Regions from separate parts of the Monashia sp. HAY1-11D genome, predicted to be linked through region 2. Evidence: predicted binding sites of a transcription regulator. Region 2 holds the regulator's gene; each other region holds the start of a gene.
The links. The regulator LexA, encoded in region 2, represses DNA repair genes until DNA is damaged. The targets are predictions, from matches to a motif close to TCGAACANNTGTTCGA.
Positions count from the first base shown of each region.

Region 1: the regulator LexA is predicted to act here: its motif matches at 3,373-3,388, upstream of AC1VM9_RS15535 (alpha-ketoglutarate-dependent dioxygenase AlkB).
Region 3: the regulator LexA is predicted to act here: its motif matches at 2,067-2,082, upstream of AC1VM9_RS09475 (HNH endonuclease signature motif containing protein).

Region 1 is NZ_CP200320.1:3,365,112-3,371,331, reverse strand. Features, by position in the region: gene AC1VM9_RS15560 (metal ABC transporter permease) at 1-108, shown strand, start outside; gene AC1VM9_RS15555 (Fur family transcriptional regulator) at 105-533, shown strand; gene AC1VM9_RS15550 (SMP-30/gluconolactonase/LRE family protein) at 704-1,633, shown strand; gene AC1VM9_RS15545 (isoprenyl transferase) at 1,689-2,480, opposite strand; gene recO (DNA repair protein RecO) at 2,527-3,255, opposite strand; gene AC1VM9_RS15535 (alpha-ketoglutarate-dependent dioxygenase AlkB) at 3,411-4,061, shown strand; gene AC1VM9_RS15530 (maleylpyruvate isomerase family mycothiol-dependent enzyme) at 4,087-4,956, shown strand; gene AC1VM9_RS15525 (hypothetical protein) at 4,966-6,220, opposite strand, start outside.
Region 2 is NZ_CP200320.1:4,278,074-4,284,293, reverse strand. Features, by position in the region: gene AC1VM9_RS19755 (hypothetical protein) at 1-396, shown strand, start outside; gene AC1VM9_RS19750 (PKD domain-containing protein) at 873-1,328, shown strand; gene AC1VM9_RS19745 (hypothetical protein) at 1,365-2,270, opposite strand; gene lexA (transcriptional repressor LexA) at 2,385-3,092, opposite strand; gene AC1VM9_RS19735 (LysM peptidoglycan-binding domain-containing protein) at 3,321-3,734, shown strand; gene AC1VM9_RS19730 (hypothetical protein) at 3,997-4,302, shown strand; gene AC1VM9_RS19725 (alpha/beta hydrolase) at 4,299-6,035, shown strand.
Region 3 is NZ_CP200320.1:2,038,555-2,044,774, reverse strand. Features, by position in the region: gene AC1VM9_RS09490 (DUF5682 family protein) at 1-117, shown strand, start outside; gene AC1VM9_RS09485 (VWA domain-containing protein) at 460-1,338, shown strand; gene AC1VM9_RS09480 (RidA family protein) at 1,366-1,785, opposite strand; gene AC1VM9_RS09475 (HNH endonuclease signature motif containing protein) at 2,090-3,481, shown strand; gene AC1VM9_RS09470 (hypothetical protein) at 3,583-3,810, opposite strand; gene AC1VM9_RS09465 (DUF4332 domain-containing protein) at 3,848-4,822, opposite strand; gene AC1VM9_RS09460 (hypothetical protein) at 4,860-5,312, opposite strand; gene AC1VM9_RS09455 (hypothetical protein) at 5,327-6,220, opposite strand, start outside.

The DNA.
Region 1 (6,220 bases), 910 kb from region 2:
CACGCGGCGCACGAGGGGCACTACGACGAGCACGGCGGCCACGAGCACGAGGGCGTGACCGACCCGAACGGCCCGACCGACGAGGCGATGACGAGGACGACGCGATGAGCAGGATGACGAACCCGGGCCGCGGAACGGCCACGGGCAGCACCCGGCGGCCCACGCGCCAGCAGGCCGCGGTGGCCGAGATGCTCGGCCGTTCAGACGAGTTCACCTCGGCCCAGACCGTCCACGCGCGGCTGCGCGAGGCGGGCGAGGGCGTCGGCCTCGCCACGGTCTACCGCACGCTCCAGTCGATGGTGGAGTCCGGCAGCATCGACGTCCTGCGCACCGACGACGGCGAGGCGGTCTACCGCGCGTGCTCGACGCACCACCACCACCATCTCGTGTGCCGCGCCTGCGGGCGCACCGTCGAGGTGGAGGGACCGGCCGTCGAGAGGTGGGCCGAGAAGGTTGCGGGCGACCACGGCTTCACCGGTGTCACCCACACGCTCGAGATCTTCGGCACCTGCCCCGACTGCAGCCGCTCCTGAGACCCGCGTCGACCCCCGCGACGCCCGCACGGGCGGGCGGCCCCGGGCCCGGGCCAACCGGCCCGGTATGCCCCGACTCGCCATCTTGCCCACCGTGCGGGCGCGGCGGGACGCTTGCGAGACCGCCACCGGCGGTGGTGCGTCACCCGAGTCGTGCGAAGGAGAGTCCCATGGCCGTTCCCGGAAGGCACCGCCTCGTGGCGGTCACCGTCGCTGGCCTGCTGGCCCTGATGGGTCTGAGCGCTCCCGCCCAGGCCGCCCACGAGGAGCCGCCGCCGATCGTGCTTCCGGGCGCGCAGTCCGCGGAAGGCATCGCCAGCGGCAGCGGGACGACGTTCTACGCCGGTGAGCTGTTCACCGGCGACATCTTCCGCGGTGACGTGCGGACCGGCACCGCATCGAGATTCATCGACGCGCCCGCGGGGCGGATGGCCCTCGGGCTGCGGGTCGACCTGGCGCATCGGCTGCTCTTCGTCGCCGGCGGTTTCACCGGGCAGGCCTACGTGTACGACGTGGACACCGGCGCCTCGGTCGCCACGTACCAGCTGAGCACCACCACCTCGGTCATCAACGACGTCGCGTTGACGAAGACAGGTGCCTGGTTCACCGACTCGGCCCAGGCCAGGCTCTACTTCGTCCCGGTCAGCCCGAGCGGAGCCCTCGGCGCGGCTCGGACGCTCGACCTGCACGGTCCGGCCGCCGTCGTGCTCCCGGGCTTCAACAACAACGGCATCCAGGCGACCGCCGACGGCAGGACGCTCGTCGTCGCGCACAGCAACTCCGGAACGCTCATCACCGTGGATCCCGTCACCGGCCGGAGCGCGACGATCGCCGGGGTCAGCGTGCCGAACGTGGACGGCATCCTGCTCGAGGGACGGACCGTCTACGCCGTGCAGAACTTCTCCAACGAGGTCTCCGAGTTCCGCCTCTCCGGCGACCTGTCCTCGGGACGGCTGCTGCGCACGGTGACGAGCGACAGCTTCGAGATCCCGACGACCGTCGCGCGGTTCGGTGACCGGCTCGCGGTCGTCAACGCGAAGTTCGACACCGGGTTCCCGCCCACGGCGAGCACGTACGACGTCGTCCTCGTCGACCGCTGAGGCCCACCCCACCCGGCGCTCCGCTCCCGAGCTGCGCGCCTGTGGTGCGCCGTCGTCAGGACGGGGTGGGGGCGTCGACCGCGCCGCCGTACCGTCGGTCGCGGGCGACGTACTCCTCGATGGCGGCCCACAGATCGCGGCGGTCGTAGTCGGGCCACAGCCGGTTCTGGAACACCATCTCGGCGTACGCCGACTGCCACAGCAGGAAGTTGCTCGTGCGCTGCTCACCCGAGGAGCGCACGAACAGGTCGACGTCGGGCATCGTCGGCTCGTCGAGGTACCTCTTGATCGTCCTCTCGTCGACCGAGCCGGGCCGGAGGCGACCGTCCTTGACGTCGTGGGCGATCCGCTGGACGGCGTCGGCGATCTCGGCGCGACCGCCGTAGTTGACGCAGAAGTAGAGAGTCAGCCCGGTGTTGTGCTGCGTCAGCTCCTGGGCGACCTCGAGCTCCTTGATCACCGAGCGCCACAGTCGCGGCGCGCGCCCGACCCACCGCATCCGCACGCCCCACTCGTGCAGCTGGTCGCGGCGGCGGCGGATGACGTCGCGGTTGAAGCCCATGAGGAAGCGCACCTCCTCGGGCGACCGGCGCCAGTTCTCCGTCGAGAAGGCGTACGCGGACAGGTGGGTGACCCCGACCTCGATGGCGCCCGCGACGACGTCGAGCAGCGACGCCTCTCCCGCCTCGTGGCCCTTGGTGCGCGGCAGCCCGCGCTGGTTGGCCCACCGGCCGTTGCCGTCCATGACGATCGCGACGTGTCCGGGCAGCGCACCGGCCGGGATGACCGGGGCGGTGGCTCCCGAGGGGTGCGGGAAGGGCCGGGCGTACGGGGTGGCGGCGGGCATGGCTCTCCGGTCGGTGGGAGGTGCGGTGGACGGATCGGCTTCGGGCTCAGGCGCGCTCGACGAGCCGTAGGGAGCGTAGCCCCCGCTCGATGTGCCACTGGAGGAACGCCGACACCATGCCGTTGCCCTGCCGGCGGTGGCGCGGGTCGCTCTCGTCGGCGAGGTCCCAGTCGCCCGAGAGCAGGGCAGCGAGCAGTTCGAACGTCTCCGGCGCGGGCGCCGTCGAGCCGGGCGGCCGGCACGAGGAGCACACCGCCCCACCCGCCTGGACGTTGAAGGCGCGGTGCGGTCCGTCGGCGCCGCAGCGCGCACAGTCGACGAAGCTCGGCGCCCAACCGGCGACGGCGAGGGAGCGCAGCAGGTACGCGTCGAGGACGAGGCCGGGCTCGTGGGTGCGCTCGGCGAGGGAGCGCAGCGCCCCGGCGAGGAGGAGGTACTGCTGGGTCTGCGGCTCGTGCTCCTCGGTCAGCTGCAGCGCCGTCTCGAGCATCGACGTCGCGCACGTGTAGGCCGTGTAGTCGCGGGCGATCGCGTCGCCGTACGGCGCGAGGGTCTCGACCTGGGTCACGGTGTCGAGGTTGCGCCCCTCGTAGCACTGGACGTCGACGACCATGCCCGGTTCGAGACGTGAGCCGAACCGAGACTTCGTCCGCCGGACGCCCTTGGCGACGGCCCGCACGCGCCCGCGGGTGCGGGTCAGCATCGTGATGATGCGGTCGGCCTCGCCCAGCTTGTGCGTGCGCAGGACGATCGCCTCGTCGCGGTAGAGGGGCATGGGTCCATTCTCCCCCGCGGGCGGCGTCACGACGCGCGCACGCGCCGCAGGCTCCCACGCCACCGCGCCGGCGCCCGGGAGGACCGCTGCACCGGCCATCGAGATCCGTGCGTCGTCTCGAACACGTGTTCGACCTCGTACGTTACAGTGGCGGCATGGACCTCACCCTTCAGGGGTCGCTGCTCGACCTCACCGACGAGATGACGCTGCGCGACGTCGGCACCGGCCTGCGCCGCCACGCCCTGGCCCACGGGGCGTGGGTGGACGTACGGCCCGGCTGGCTGGCGGCGGGCGACGCGCTGTTCTCGGCCCTCCTGCACGACGTGCCCTGGCACGCCGAGCGGCGGCAGATGTACGACAACGTCGTGGACGTCCCGCGGCTCACGAAGTTCTACGCGGCCGGAGAACGCCTCCCGCACCCCCTGCTCGACCAGGCCCGCGACGCACTGAGCGCGCACTACGCGAGCGAGCTGGGCGAGCCGTTCGTCACGGCGGGGCTGTGCCTGTACCGCGACGGTCACGACAGCGTCGCCTGGCACGGTGACCGCATCGGGCGCTCCAGAGACAGCGACACGATGGTCGCGATCCTGTCGCTCGGGTCGCCGAGGGTGCTCGCCCTGCGCCCGCGCGACGGTGGTGCGATCCCCGGCACGACGCAGAAGAGCTTGCGCTACCCCCTGGGCCATGGTGACCTCGTGGTGATGGGCGGCTCCTGCCAGCGCACGTGGGACCATGCGGTCCCGAAGACCTCCGAGCCGCTGGGGCCCCGCATCTCCGTCCAGTTCCGCGTCGCGGGAGTCCGCTGACCGCTCGCACGACCAAGGAGTCCGCATGCCCTCTGCCCCATCGGGTGCAGACCTTCCCTTCCTCGACCACCTCGCCGCCGAGTCGGCCCGTTTCCGCGAGGTCCTCGCCGGCGTACCGGCCGGGACCACCGTGCCGACGTGCCCGGACTGGGACGCCGACGACCTGCTGTGGCACCTCGCCGACGTCCAGTGGTTCTGGGGTGAGATCGCCGAGAACCGCCTGACGACGGCCGAGCAGGTCGAGGCGCACGGCGACGCGCGGCCGCCGCGACCGGAGGACCGTGCCGCCCTCGTCGAGGCCTTCGACGCGTCGAGCGGCCGGCTGCACGAGCAGCTCTCGCAGCTCCCACCCGACACCGAGCTGTGGATGTGGGCCGACGAGCACACCGCCGGCTACATCCGCCGCAGGCAGGCCCACGAGGCCCTCGTGCACCGCCTCGACGCCGAGGCCACCGCGGGCATCGCCCCGGAGGACCGCGCCGCGATCGACGCCCGGCTCGCGGCCGACGGGGTCGACGAGGCCCTTCGCATCATGCGCGGCTACGAGCCCGAGCCGGGGCTCGAGCACGCGCCGCTCGGGGCGCCGGTCACCGTCGTCACCGTCGACACGATGCACACGTGGACCGTCACCCCGGTACGTGTCACCGGCACCTACGAGGGCCGCGACATCGACCTGCTGCGGTTCCTCGTCGCCGACGGGCCCACCATCGAGGCAGGCACGGACCTCTCGGACGGGTCGGACGCCTCGAAAGCGTCGGCGCCCCAGGTGTGCGGCACCGCCGCCGACCTCGACTGCTGGCTGTGGAACCGGCCGATGGCCGGCGAGCTGGCGCGTACCGGCGACCCGGACGCCCTGTCGGCGGTCGACGCGGTCGTGCGGGGCTCGATCGACTGACCGGACGCGTCAGCCCGCGGCGCACGCGGCGTCGGAACCACGCGGCCGGCGACGCCGCGTCCCGACGCCCGTCCGGGTCATCGCGGCGAGCGCGACGACGAGCGGTGCGAAGGTGAACACGTAGCGGGACCGTCCCTGGAACAGCAGCGTGAACGCCGCGATGCCGAGCACGGCGAGGGCGACGAGCAGCACGTCGCGCCGGTAGGGAGCCCGCAGCAGTCCGACGCCCCCGACCAGCAGCACCGCCAGCCACAGCGCCTGGGTGAGGTCGACTCGCCACCCGTACGCGGTCCCGTGGAAACCGTTGAGCGAGTGGACGACTCCGACGACACCGTCCGCGTCGGCGAGCCTTCCGGGAAGCGAGTCCGCTCCCTCCCCCCAGGCCCAGAACATGCCGTCGCCCCAGTTCCAGGCCGCCTTCTCCGCGTAGAAGGCGAGCGTGCCCCCGGGCCCGCGCTCGGCCCAGCGGTCGGCGATGTAGGCGCGGGCGTAGTCGGTCATCTGCTGCGGGGAGCGCCCCTCGATGGCCTCGACCATCTCGCGCGAGTACGTGCCGTAGCTGACGACGCCGTCCGGGGCGACATGCTCGCTCAGGCCGTTGGCCACCCACCACAGGACCGGAGGTGAGACGCCGGCGCGCATGCGACCGGTCTCGATGCCGGAGGCGGCCGCCGCCACGCCGGGCGCGGCGACGGCGATCCCGAGGAAGACGCCGACGGCGACGAGGCTCGCGGCGAGTGCGGTGACCCGGCCTCGGGGCGCGTGGTCGCCGTCGAACACCGCCACGACGACGGTGAGCACCGTCGCGATGACGGCGACCGCGGGCGTCGTCTTGATCGCGTAGGCGATCCCGTAGCAGACGGCGGCGGCCACCCACGTCAGCGCGCGAGCGGTGCGCGAGCCGGGCGACGCGCGGGGGGCGTCACGCACTCCGGGGAGCAGCGCGCGGCCGGCGAGCGCGACCCCGACCGCGAGGAACGGCATCGCGTAGTAGTCGGTGTAGGGCACGGCGAGCCACGGGCTCGTCCCGACGAGGACGAGCGTGCCCAGCTGGGCGGCGACCGCAGCGGCGGCGCCACGAGCCCGACGCACCATGGCACCCACCGCCAGCAGCGTCACTGCGACGCAGGCCCCGTTCAGGGTGATCAGGACGGCATCGGGCGCGAGCCCGAGGAGCGAGCCGAGCTCGACGCCGCCGCGGTCGATCGCGAGGAGCGGGAGGTTGTTGGGGTAGAGCGAGAGGTAGTCGTAGCCGGCGTCGCCG
Region 2 (6,220 bases):
ACCAAGGACAAGGCCGGCGCCGAAGCTTTTGTTGCCCACGTAATCAAGACCTTGAATCGTGCGTGGACCTACCCTTCCCCCGAGCTTCTCGTTCCCCTTTGTGACATGCACTCTTCGAAGGCCTGCCGCGCCTATGTTGAAACGGCAACGCAGCTAAAAGCGAAGACTCAAAGGTATGACCGTGATCCCGTCTCCATCACCTCGGTCACGGCCCTTTCAGCCGCCGGCGATTTGAGACGCGTTGAGTTCAAGGGCTTTCAGGAGCGGAGCAATGTTGTAGATAGGGCTGGCAAACTTGTTCTGACTGACCCTCGTGAGCCTAGCCACTGGATGTTCTATCTCGCATGGGGTACGTCTGGCTGGCGCGTGTCAGAAGTCAAGTTGATTGCGTCATGACCCGCATGTTTCCGCGACTGTGCGCCCTCGTCGCTTTGACGTTCGCGTGCGGAGTCTCGCTTGCCACCGTGGCACTCGCTGGTGTGAATGGAGATACCGGCCAAGCCGGAACGACGGTCAACATAGATCGACGGGTGGCGTCGCAATTGGCCGCAGAGTACGAAGCAGCCGTGAACGCCAACCACCCGCACTGGAAGTACCGGCTCCGGCCCTCTTACTGCGACGTCGGTGGTCGCGACTCGAGTGTTGAGTGTCAGGTATTCGCCATCGCTGCCTGCGCCAAGAACTCAGCTGAGGAAGGCAGAGGTCCATTGGTGGACGTCCTGCGCATATGGGTCGACCAAAATGGGCGCCCAGATCCCTCTGGGGCGCCGGGAGGGTCCTCTGGTGCACCCGAGCCCGGCGGCTGGTTTCTGGTGGGTTCTACGTGCCTTCCAGAAATGATTCCGGGCATTCGGCCATATCCGACAGTCACAATGATCGTAAATGCTTTCCACCATACAGCTTGGTCGCAAGCAGATATCTCCACGCAGCCGAGGGGGAACACGACGCTCGTCAACCTCAAGACCTTCTACAAGGTCGACTGGGCCAGCAGGGGGTTTGAGCCGGGCGAGATCGACCTCGTCGACCCGGCCACGATGTTCGGGTACCGCGTCGAGATCCGTCCCAAGCTCGTCAGCTACGTGTACCGATTCGGGGACGGCACGAGCGAGGGCCCGACCACCTCGCCCGGTGGCGTCTACCCCGACGGCGACATCGTTCACACCTACCGCAGACCGGGCACGTACACGTCGCGGGTCGACGTGACGTTCGGCGCGGACTTCCGCATCAACGGCGGCGCGTGGATCTCGATCCCCGACACGGTGACCGTGCCGCAGCCGGGAACCCCGATCACCGTCAAGGAGGCGCGGAGCGTCCTCGTCCGCAACTGATCGTCCGACGACCCGCTGTGGCGAACCACCGGGCCGTCACTCGGCGATGGCGGCGGCCCTACGAGCCTCGAGGTCCGTGCTGTCGCGCAGGTTCCACAGCTCCTTGGTCTGGAGGATCCAGTAGGCGCAGAACAGCACGATGATGATGACCTCGCAGATCAGGATCACGTGGTCGAAGCCGTGCAGCGTCAGGTGTGCGAGCACCGTGAGGGCCAGCAGCGCAGCCAGGGTCCCGGCGATGACGAGGTACCACCTCTTGTACCCCGCCGCTTCTTGGGTCGAGGTGTGTCGGTCCTCGACCCGGAAGGCGCTGAGGACCATGACGGCGATGACGCCGGCCACCATCGTCGATGCGGCGATGCCGTGGCTCAGGGCCACGAAACGGTCGGGCAGCGCGAGGAAGAGCACGAGCTCGAACACGACCACGGCACTGCACGCCGCGGTGACGAGCAGGGTGCGCACCGGTGGTCGGCGTGCGGGGTCCCTGAGCTCGGCGCGTCGCAGCCATGCCGTCACGACGAGGGCGAGGAGACCCACGGCGACCAGGGACCACACGCTGTTGTCGACCGCGTCGGAGATGGCCGTCGTGGGCAGGGCGAACGGGTTCGGCGCGCCTGCAACGCTGCAGCGATCGTCCGGGACGGTGGGCACCATCGCGACCACGAACGCCATGAAGCCGGAGAAGTTGAGGAGCACGTCCTCCTCCGACGAGTGGCCCTTGTAGACGACGAGGGCGGCGCCAAGCGCGCAGAGGCTGCCGACGAAGACCGTGCGCGCAGGGGTGAAGTAGTAGGCGCTGATCGAGCCCAGCCAGCACGACCGGTTCGTGCCCCACCACCACTGGAGCACGACGGACAGCAGCAGCATGAGCAGCAGCGCCACCATGCCGCCCCGCAGATAGCGATACGTGAAGACGACGTCGCGGTCGGGCCGGTCGGGCATGGCGTCCTCCTCAGGCACTGTGCTCCCAGAGTGGCGAGTCCAGGGTGCGGATACCTCACGGCGCGCCGCGGAGGATCCGCGACGCGCCCGTGATGTGGCCGCGGTGGGGGCTGCTCAGACGCGACGCAGGACTGCGGTCACCTTTCCGAGGATCGTCGCATCGTCGCCGTCGATCGGGTCGTAGGCCTCGTTGTGAGGCAGCAACCACACGTGACCGTCCTTGCGCTTGAAGGTCTTCACCGTGGCCTCGTTGTCGAGCATCGCCGCGACGATGTCGCCGTTCTCGGCAGTCGGCTGCTGGCGCACGACCACCCAGTCGCCATCGCAGATCGCGGCGTCGACCATCGAGTCGCCCTGGACCTTGAGCAGGAAGAGCTGCCCCTCGCCGACGACCTGGCGGGGCAGCGGGAAGACGTCCTCGACGACCTCCTCGGCGGTGATGGGCACCCCGGCGGCGATCTTGCCGAGGACGGGGACGTACGACGCCTCGGGGCGCGTGTCACCGGAGTCGGTCTCGACGTCGTGCTGGTCGGACGCTTCGGCGCGCCCGCGGCGCCCCGTCGCGTCTCCGGCGTCGGGGGAGACGACCTCGAGGGCGCGCGGACGGTTGGGGTCCCGACGCAGGTAGCCCTTGCGCTCGAGGGCGGCGAGCTGGTGGCTGACGCTCGACGGGCTGGCGAGCCCGACGGCCTCACCGATCTCGCGCATGCTCGGCGGGTAGCCGCGTCGGTCGACGGAGTTGCGGATCACCTCGAGCACGCGCCGCTGGCGCATCGTCAGCCCATCGCCCTTGTCGCGGTCGGGAAGCTCGGTCACGCCCATGGTGTCCCCTTCGTCGGCGGCCCCAGGCACCCCGGTCCCGGCGCTCGCGAGGCCAGTGTCAGTGGTGACTGGTGTGGTTGGTGGTGTGAGGAAAGCGTACGGGGTTCGAACACAGTTGCCAAACACCTGTTCGAAGCATGTCTCGACTTCATCGACCAGACGTGCTACAACTCGTACAGGCGTTCTATCGAACACATGTTCGCAAGTCAGCAGCAAGGGGAGGTCAGCATGAGCGTGGTCGCCATCGAAGCCGTTCGCCGGCAGCGGGAGACGGAGGTCGGGGAGTCCGACTTCGTCTCGCGGCCGCAGCTCGTCCTCGTTCCCACCGGACGCGCCGCCGTGCGGGCCGCCCGTGCCGCCCGCCCGCGGATGCGCCTGACGCGGTTCGGCCGCCTCGTCGTGACGCTCTTCGTCGGCGCCGTGGTCCTCGCCCTCGGGATCGGCCTCGCCGGTCAGCTCGCCTCGGCCACGGGTGCACCGCGCACGATCACGGTCGAGTCAGGTCAGACCCTGTCGGGCATCGCGGCTCGTGAGCTCCCGGGCCTTCCGGTGCGCGAGGGGGTCGTCGAGCTGCAGCTGGCCAACTCCCTCTCGACGTCGATGATCCACACGGGCCAGCGGCTCGTCATCCCGGCTCCCTGACGTCGCCGTTCGTGCCGCCTCCCGGCACGTCCCCCGACCGCCGCGTTGGCTCCACCTTCAGCGGCTGGCCCTCCAGGCGCTTCGACCCCGTCTGGTGGCCCGGACGCCGCACCCCTTCGGGTGCGGCGTCCTGCTGTGTCCGGCTTCGGCCGCCCTGTGGATGAGGCATGGACGCTGGGCGCCGGTCCCCGGGCCTGTGGATGCACCTCTGCCCGCGAGCGATGTCCTTCCTACCGTGGGGATCTCGGGAAGGGGAGCGCGCATGCGGTACGAGGTGGACACGGGCACGGTCGACGACGCCGCCGCGACGGCAGACTGGGCGCTCGCGCGCCTGACCGTGGTGAGGCCGGACCTCGCGGTCGAGCCGGTCGGGGTGGCGCTCGCCGGCGGCATGCTCGCCGCATCCGTCTCCCGGATCTCGCTCGCCTGGCGAGAACGTCTTCGTGAGGCCCGTGTGGAGCTGCTCGGCCTCGGGTCGGCCCTCCAGGAGGCCTCGAGGCTCTACTCCGCGGTCGAGCATGCCGCCGCCCGGGCGTTCACGAACCCGTCCGGTGACGGTGCGCCGTGACGACGTTCGACGTCGCTCGCGTGCGGACGGCTCGTCCCGGTGCCCTCGAGCTCGCCGCCCGCCGTCTCACGCAGAGCCGCCTCGAGGTCCAGGCCGTCGTCGCGGACCTGCTGCATCGCCGGGGCTCGACGTGGTCGGGACCGGCGTCGAGCGCGGCCGCCGAACGGCAGGTGACCCTCGTCGCCGGCCTCGCCCGCCTCGCGGCGTGCCTGGCGGCGTCGTCCACCGCCTTGCAGGACGGCGCCACCCGCCTCCAGGCCGCCCAGGACCTGCTCGCCCGGGCCGACGAGCGCGCGGCCTCCGACCGCGCCTGGCTCGGACACGACGGCACGCTGTTCCTGCCCGTGCGCGCGACCGGTCTCGACCCGGTCCTCGAGGCCCACCGCGCTCGACGCGACGAGCTGCTGCGCGAGGAGGTCCACACCTACCTCCGTCAGGCCGTGCGCATCGCGACAGACGTCGATGCCGGCCTCGCGGCGGACCTCCTCTCCGGCGCGCGCGGTGGTCGGTCCGCGATGGATCTTCTAGCCGCGAGGAGCACCCCGCCCGTGCCGGTGCCTCCGGTCGTCGTCCACGACGCGTCCGGCGCCTACGCGTCCGCCGCCTGGTGGCGCTGCCTCACCGAGGCGGAGCGCAACGCCGTCGTCCACGAGCACCCGCAGTGGGTCGGTGCGCGTGACGGCATCCCGGCCGTAGCGCGGCACGAGGCGAACCTCGTCCTCCTCGCGGAGGCAGAACGAGCGGCGTCGAGCGCCTACGAGGCTGCCCGCCGCGACCCGCGGAGCCGGCGGACGGCGGGCGCCGTGGCCCGGACTCGCGACCGTGTCGAGGACCTGCGGGCGATCCGCGCCGTGATCGGGCGTCGGGACGGGGTGGCTCGCCGGCTCGTGCTCGTCGATGCCACCGGCGCCGACGTCAAGGTGGTCCTCGCGCAGGGCGACGTGGACCGGGCGGAGCACGTCGTCACCTTCGTCGGGGGCATGGGGACGACGGCCCGGGGCGACCTCGAGCGCTATGACGACCTCTTCGCGCCGCTCCGCCGTCAGGCCCTCACCGAGGCGAATGGTACGGACGTCGCGATAGTCACCTGGATGGGGTACGAGGCTCCCCAGGCCGACGAGGTGCTGACCAGCATCGATCGCAGCGTGCTCAACCCGAAGCTGGCCCGGGACAACGCGGACGAGCTCGCGGCGTTCGTCACCGGGGTCGGGGCGGCACGGGACCGGCGCGTGCACCAGACCGTGTGGGCGCACTCGTACGGCTCGGTGCTCGCCGGTCACGCCCTCCTGCTGACGAGCTCGGTGGATGACGTCGCCGTCTTCGGGTCGCCGGGCGTCCCTTTCGACCGCATCGAACGGACCGGCCTCAAGCCGGGGTCGTTCAACGTCCTGTCCGCCGCTCATGACCTCGTCGCGCGGCCGGGCTGGCCGCTGCACGGGCAGCGCCCGGACACCGTCCGGGGTGCCGTCTCGCTGTCGACGACGTCGCTCAAGGACCCGACCAGGGCATGCAACGCCTGGCGCGCCATCGGGGCGGGGGCCGACGAGCCCGCACGGACCTCGACCGGCCACTCCGACTACCTGCGGGCCGGGAGCGTCAGCGCCGACAACCTCGTGGCGGTCGCGGTCGGTCGGCGCGACCTCACCGTGCGCCAGACCCCGGTCGAGCGCGGCTGCGTCTCCGTGCCGGCAATGCCTCCACCGCCTCTCGTTCGTCTCCCCATCGGTAGATAGGGGAGTCGGCGTCATGGACCACCCCTAGATCTAGGGGTGCACGGTTGTGTGACACGCCGGGACGATCGGGACGTGTGTGACGTTTCCGCAGGTCAGCGACCCGGCATGTCCGGTTTCTCCGATGTGCTTGCGACGCAGGTCACGACGTGCCTAGAGTTACCCCTACATCTAGTAGTTACACGGAT
Region 3 (6,220 bases), 2.2 Mb from region 2:
GGCGGCCGCGCCGATGCGGAGGACGCCCCGGCATCCGTCGACCTCGAGCGTGCGGCGCCGGCCGTCGCCACCGTCGCCCGCCTGCTCGGGCTCGAGACCGTGGGGGGCCCGCGATGAGCGACGACGACCCGACGCCGGAGGCCGGCGCTCCGGCGACCGGCAGCGTCACCCCGACGCGTCGCGACCGGCTGACCCGCTGGCGTCTCGTCCTCGGTGGCGAGGAGGCCGACGGCATCGGCGACGCGGCGTCGCTCGACGCGGACGACGTCAAGCGCGACGAGGCGCTGCGCGAGCTGTACGACGGGCAGCGCAAGGGCGGGCTCGGCGCGTCCGCGCCCCGGGTGGCGCGGTGGCTCGGCGACATCCGGGGCTACTTCCCGTCCTCGGTCGTGCAGGTCATGCAGGCCGACGCGATGGACCGGCTCGGCCTGACCCAGCTGCTCCTCGAGCCGGAAGCTCATGGAGGCCGTCCAGCCCGACGTCAACCTCGTCTCGACGCTCGTCGGCCTGGGTCGCGTCATCCCCGAGCGGTCCCGCGCCACCGCCCGGGGCGTCGTGCGCACCGTCACCGACCAGCTCGAGGAGCGGCTGAGGCAGCGGACCGTCGAGGCCGTCACCGGGGCGCTGAACCGCGCGGCCCGCACCCGCCGCCCGCGGCACTCCGACATCGACTGGAACCGCACCATCGCGGCCAACCTGCGGCACTACCAGCCCGACCTGCGGACCGTCGTGCCCGAGCGGCTCGTCGGGTACGCGCGCCGGGCCCACCGCGTCGAGCGCCAGGTCATCCTCTGCATCGACCAGTCCGGGTCGATGGCCGAGTCGGTCGTGTACGCGAGCGTCTTCGGGGCGGTGCTCGCCTCGCTGCGGTCGGTCGAGACGAGGCTCGTCGTCTTCGACACCCAGGTCGTCGACCTGACCGACGAGCTCGACGACCCCGTCGACGTCCTCTTCGGCGTGCAGCTCGGTGGCGGCACCGACATCAACCGGGCCCTGGCGTACTGCGAGTCGCTCATCGAGCAGCCCGCCGACACGATCCTCGTGCTCATCAGCGACCTCTACGAGGGCGGCATCGCCGAGGAGATGGTGCGGCGGGCGTCCTCGGTCGTCGCCTCCGGTGCGACGATGGTCGCCCTGCTCGCGCTCAGCGACTCGGGCAGCCCGAGCTACGACGCGGAGCACGCGGCCGCGCTGGCGGCCGTCGGCGTCCCGGCGTTCGCGTGCACCCCCGACCGCTTCCCCGACCTCATGGCGACCGCGATCGAGAAGCGCGACATCACGGCATGGGCCGCCGCCAACGACATCGTCACCACCCACGAGCCCGACCCGCCCGTCTGAGCCCGCCCACGGGCGTCGGACGCCGAGTCAGGCGCCGGGAAGGGCGGCCACGGCCTCGATCTCGACGAGCTGGTCGGCGTAGCCGAGCACGGTGACGCCGTGCAGGGTGCTCGGCACCTCGTGCTCGCCGAACGCGTCGTGGACGACCGTCCAGGCGGTGACGAGGTCCTCGCGCACAGTCGTCGCCACGAGGACACGCGTGTAGACGACGTCGACCAGACGGGCGCCGGACTCGGCGAGGGCTGTGACGAGGTTGTCGATGCACTGCCGTGCCTGGGCCGCGATGTCGCCGGGCGCCACCGTGGCCCCGTCGGCGTCGAGGGGACAGGCCCCTGCCGTGAAGACGAGGCGAGCGGGCCCGTTCGTCGTCGACGCGTACGCGTAGGGCGCGGTGTCGGTGAGCGCGGTCGACCGGACGAGCCGGACGACGCTGTCGGGTGCCGTCATGGCTCCGACGGTAGCGGCCTCGCGCGGACGAACCGGACCTGACGGCCGGGGCCTCGGCAGCCGTCCCGTCGTTCCGGACGACGACCATCACCGGCCCGCGGAGGCCCGGGCACGTTCGGCCCCACGACGCATCGGGTGATCGTGGTCGTCATCCGTGACGCCGTCCGTCGACGCCATCGCCACGAGAAGCTACTGAGGCAACGGGTGCTGGGACCGTCGTCAGGTCGACGGCGCCGCGTCGCGCGCGACCTCATCGCTGTGGAGAAGTCTGGGCCGCCGCTTCGAACACTTGGACGATTGGGGCATGGCGACGGCGGCGATCGAGGCGGGCTGGGAGCTCGTCGCGGCCCTCGCCGCCGACCTCCACGACGCGCACGGGCGCCTCGTCCGGCTCGTCGAGCACGCCCTGACCGAGGGGTCCTGGCAGGCCTCCAGCATCCGCTCGCCCGAGCACTGGCTCATGGTGCGGGCGGGCCTCTCGCGCGGCCAGGCGCGGGCGATCGTGCTGATCGCGCGCCGGGCCGGCGAGCTGCCACTGACCTCGGCTGCCCTGCACGACGGTCGGCTCTCGCTCGACCAGGCGGCCGTGGTGGCGCGGCACACCCCGCCCGAGTTCGACGCGACGGTTGCGGAGTTCGCCACGCACGCGACGGTCACCCCGCTGCACCGCACCGTCAGCCGCTACGACTTCACGCTCGAGCCGGAGACGTTCGACACCGAGGGCGAGATCCAGCCCTCCGAGCAGGCCGAGTCCCGTCGGGCACCGGTCGCGCCGCCGTCGCTGTCCATGGGCACCGATGAAGAGGGCCGGTTCCGGCTGCGCTACGACGCCCCACCGGAGATCGGGGCCCTCGTCGAGGCAGCGCTGCGCGAGGCCCGAGACCATCTCTTCCACACCGCCGGGTCGAGCGAGGACAGCACTCCGGCTCTCCTCGTCGACGAGGCCGCCGGTGGACACCCCGGCGTCACGTGGGCCGACGCGCTCACCCTCATGGCCGAGCGGTCACTGGAAGGTGGCGCGACGCCGGGGCGACGCTCGCGCTACCGCGTCCACGTCTTCCTCGACACCGACGGGGGTTGGCTCACCGGCACGCCGCGCCTGCCCCGAGGCGTCGTGGACGGGCTCACGTGCGACGGCAACCTGACACCGGTGTGGACGACCGAGGGCCGCCCCATCAACGTCGGGCGCAGTCAGCGGGTGGTGCCCCACCGCACCAAGGTCCTCGTGGACGACCGTGACCGCGGCTGCCGCTTTCCGGGCTGCGGCGCGACCGCCTTCGTCGAGGTCCACCACCTGGTCCACTGGCGCGACGGCGGTGCCACCGACCTGGCGAACCTCCTGTCGCTGTGCCCCTTCCACCACGACGCGCACCACCGCGGCGAGTTCACCGTCGTGGGCGACCCTGCTGCCCCCGAGGACCTGGAGTTCACGACGCGGCTCGGGCGCCCCATCGGCCCGATGCGCCGCACCTCCCATACCGGGAGCCGGGCCGAGCCGACCGGTTCAGGTGGTCAGGCTCGTCCGGTCCTCTCGACCGGGCCGTCGGTCCGACCCGGTGCGCGACCGGACTGCGGTGCACCGCCGGGCCGGCCACGTCCACGGCTCGGTCGCCGCTACGCCGCGCCCACGGGCGGCGTCCTGCACCTCGGCCTCGTCGACTTCACCCCGCCGCGCCGTCACCCTCTGCGTACCTAGGACCCACCGCCGCGCCCCGGTCGGCCACGCCGGTCACGCGGCGGTGACCTCGGATCCGGTGGCTCGGCCGTGGTGAGTCCGCCGCGGTCACTCGTCGGCGGTCATTCGTCGGCGGGGCTCTCCTCCTGCTGGGCCTCGAGCACCTCCGCGTCCGTGTCCTCCGGCGGCTGGCCGCCGGCCTCGCGATCCTCGTCGGGCACGGCTGACGTGGACTGCCCCTGGTCGGGATGCAGCGCGTCCAAGCCGTCTGGGCGGCCCTCCTCGGGGGCCGTCATCGTGGGCTCGGAGTCCTGGTCCTGCTCGGCGTCGTAGCCGGTGTCGTCGCTCATGTCGACCCCGTACCCGGTGACCGGCCGGCCGACGCGTCTATCCGCGTCGGGACGCGGCGGCCGCGGCCACCCACTGCGCGGCGAGCTCGGCGTCGAGCGGCGTGGCGCCCGGCACGGAACCGGCGGCCTCGTCGAAACGCGCCACGAGGTCCTCGACCGACGCGGCACCGACGGCCGCGAGCGAGTCGAAACCGGCCGCACGCAGCACGGTCACGTGCCTGCCCGTGGCGCCCGGCAGCGTCACGAGCTCGGCCTCGCTGACCCAGGTACGCAGCGTCGCCCGGTCGACGCCGAGGCGGCGCTGCAGCTCGGTCGCGACGCGGGCGCGCGAGCCGACGCTGACGAGGTCGCCGGCGCGGAAGAGCCCCGCGGCGGCGAGCGCCTTGCGGCCCGCCGCGTCGACGGACGGCAGAGTCTCGAGCGGCACCGACGGGCGCAGCAGTGACGCCGCCTCGGCGTTCTCGACGGGGATCGGCACGATGGTCATGGCGAGCCGCCCGACCGACGCGTCCTCCGGGGCCCCCGGCGTCGGGAAGCGGTAGCGCAGGTTGCCGAGCTCGTCGAGGTCGAGGCTCACCCTGGTGTCGAGCTGCACCTCGCGCAGCGCGAAGCGGGTGACGCCGTTGGAGGACTCGGAGAGCTGGCGCTGCAGCTGGTCGGTGGCGTTGGCGATCGCGGTGCCGAGCTCGTCGTAGTGGCGGCCCTCGCCCTGCAGGGACGCGACCTGCGCGCGCAGGGCGTCGTTCTCCTTCTGCAGCCGGGCGACCTCGGCGGCGAGGTCCTCGACGAGCTTGCGGTCGCTGTCGTCCTCGATGGAGTCGACCGGCCGGAAGATGCCGAGGACGCCGTCGTTGCGGATGACCGTGGTGCTCGGGCGCAGGACGGCACCGACGAGCACCGACCCGGACAGCGACCCGGACAGCGATCCGGAGGGCGATCCGGACAGCGGGCCGGTGGTCGCGGTGCCGACGTGGGTCGCCGTGCCGGGTCGCAGCGTGCCGTGGTCGGTCATGTCGGTCACGGGGATCGTCCTCCAGGGGTCGGAGCGTTCAGTGGGTGGGATCGGGGTCGGCCGGGAGAGCGCTGCGCGGCCGGGTGGGGTCGGGGTCGGCCGGGTCGGCCGGGTCGGTGGGCGGGGCGACGGGCGGGCCGGGCGGGAGAACGCTGCGCGGCCGGGCGTCCATGACGACCCGGAGCCGCATCTGCGTCGCGGCCTCGTAGCCCAGGAGCGCCGCGTCGACCGGGTTCGCGGTGCGCACGAGCAGGCTCGGCCGCCCCGGCACCGTCGCGAAGACCCGCGCCGCCAGCTGCACCTCGAGGGCCGTCGAACCGACGGTGAACCAGAGCGGCGGTGGCACCGGCACGTCCCCGGGAGGGTCGTTGAGCCACGCGCCGGTGCGGGCCTGCGCATCGGCGTCGATCGTCGCCTGCGCGTCGACGACCGCGCCGAGGAGCCCGGCGACGAGGTCGCCGAGCTCCGCGGCCGGGCTGCTGCTGCCCATGGCGGTCGCGGCCGTCAGAAGACGACGGTCGTGTCGTTGGAGACGATGCCGATGCGCGCCGAGACAATCGACTCGACCGGGGAGCGGTCCGCCGTCTCGTCGAGGAAGGTCCGCCGCAGCAGGATCTGCACGGTGCCGTCCGCGTCGGTCTGGTCGACGCCGCCGACGTACTCGAACGGCACGCCGGAGGTCTCGATCGAGATGGTCTTGCCCGCGATCGGCGTGCTGTCACGGCGGAAGTACTCGACCGTCACCTGCATCGTCCGCTGGGCCGGCGTGCCGCCTGCCGCGGGGATGTCGATGATCTCGCCGGCACTGACCGCCAGGCGTGGCCCTTGGACCGCCTGGCGCGGCTTCGGCACCCCGATGTCGTGCCGCGGGGTCAGCTCCGAGTACATGCGGATCCGGCCGCGGGAGACGTCGGAGGTCACCTCGCTCGTGCCCGTCGTCGTCGTGCGGTCGTAGTCGAGGTACGTGCGACCGCCGCCGAGGATGACGAACAGGCCGCCCTGGCTCGACCCGTCGCTGTCGGTCGTGGTCGTCGAGGTGCTCGATGCCCCGGCCGACAGCTCGCTGGCGACGAAGCTGCCCTGCAGGCGCACCTGGCTCCACTGGTAGAGGACGGGGTCGATGAAGGTGATGAGCGGCAGGCGCTGCTCGTGCGACACCGACTCGTCGATGTTGCCGTCGTCGTCGTAGACGGTCTCCTGGACCGCGAGGACGTCGACGGTGGTCTCGGCGAGCGCCGTCGTCGTCGTGACGGCGGTGTCGTTGAGCTTGCGCTGCGTCGTGGCGACGGCCTGGCCGACGCCCGCGACGAGGTCGCCGAAGGACGTCCCGGCGCGCGCGAGCTCGTCGCTGACGTCGGAGTTGGGGATGTCGAGCGGGGCCGTACCGGCCCCGACCGG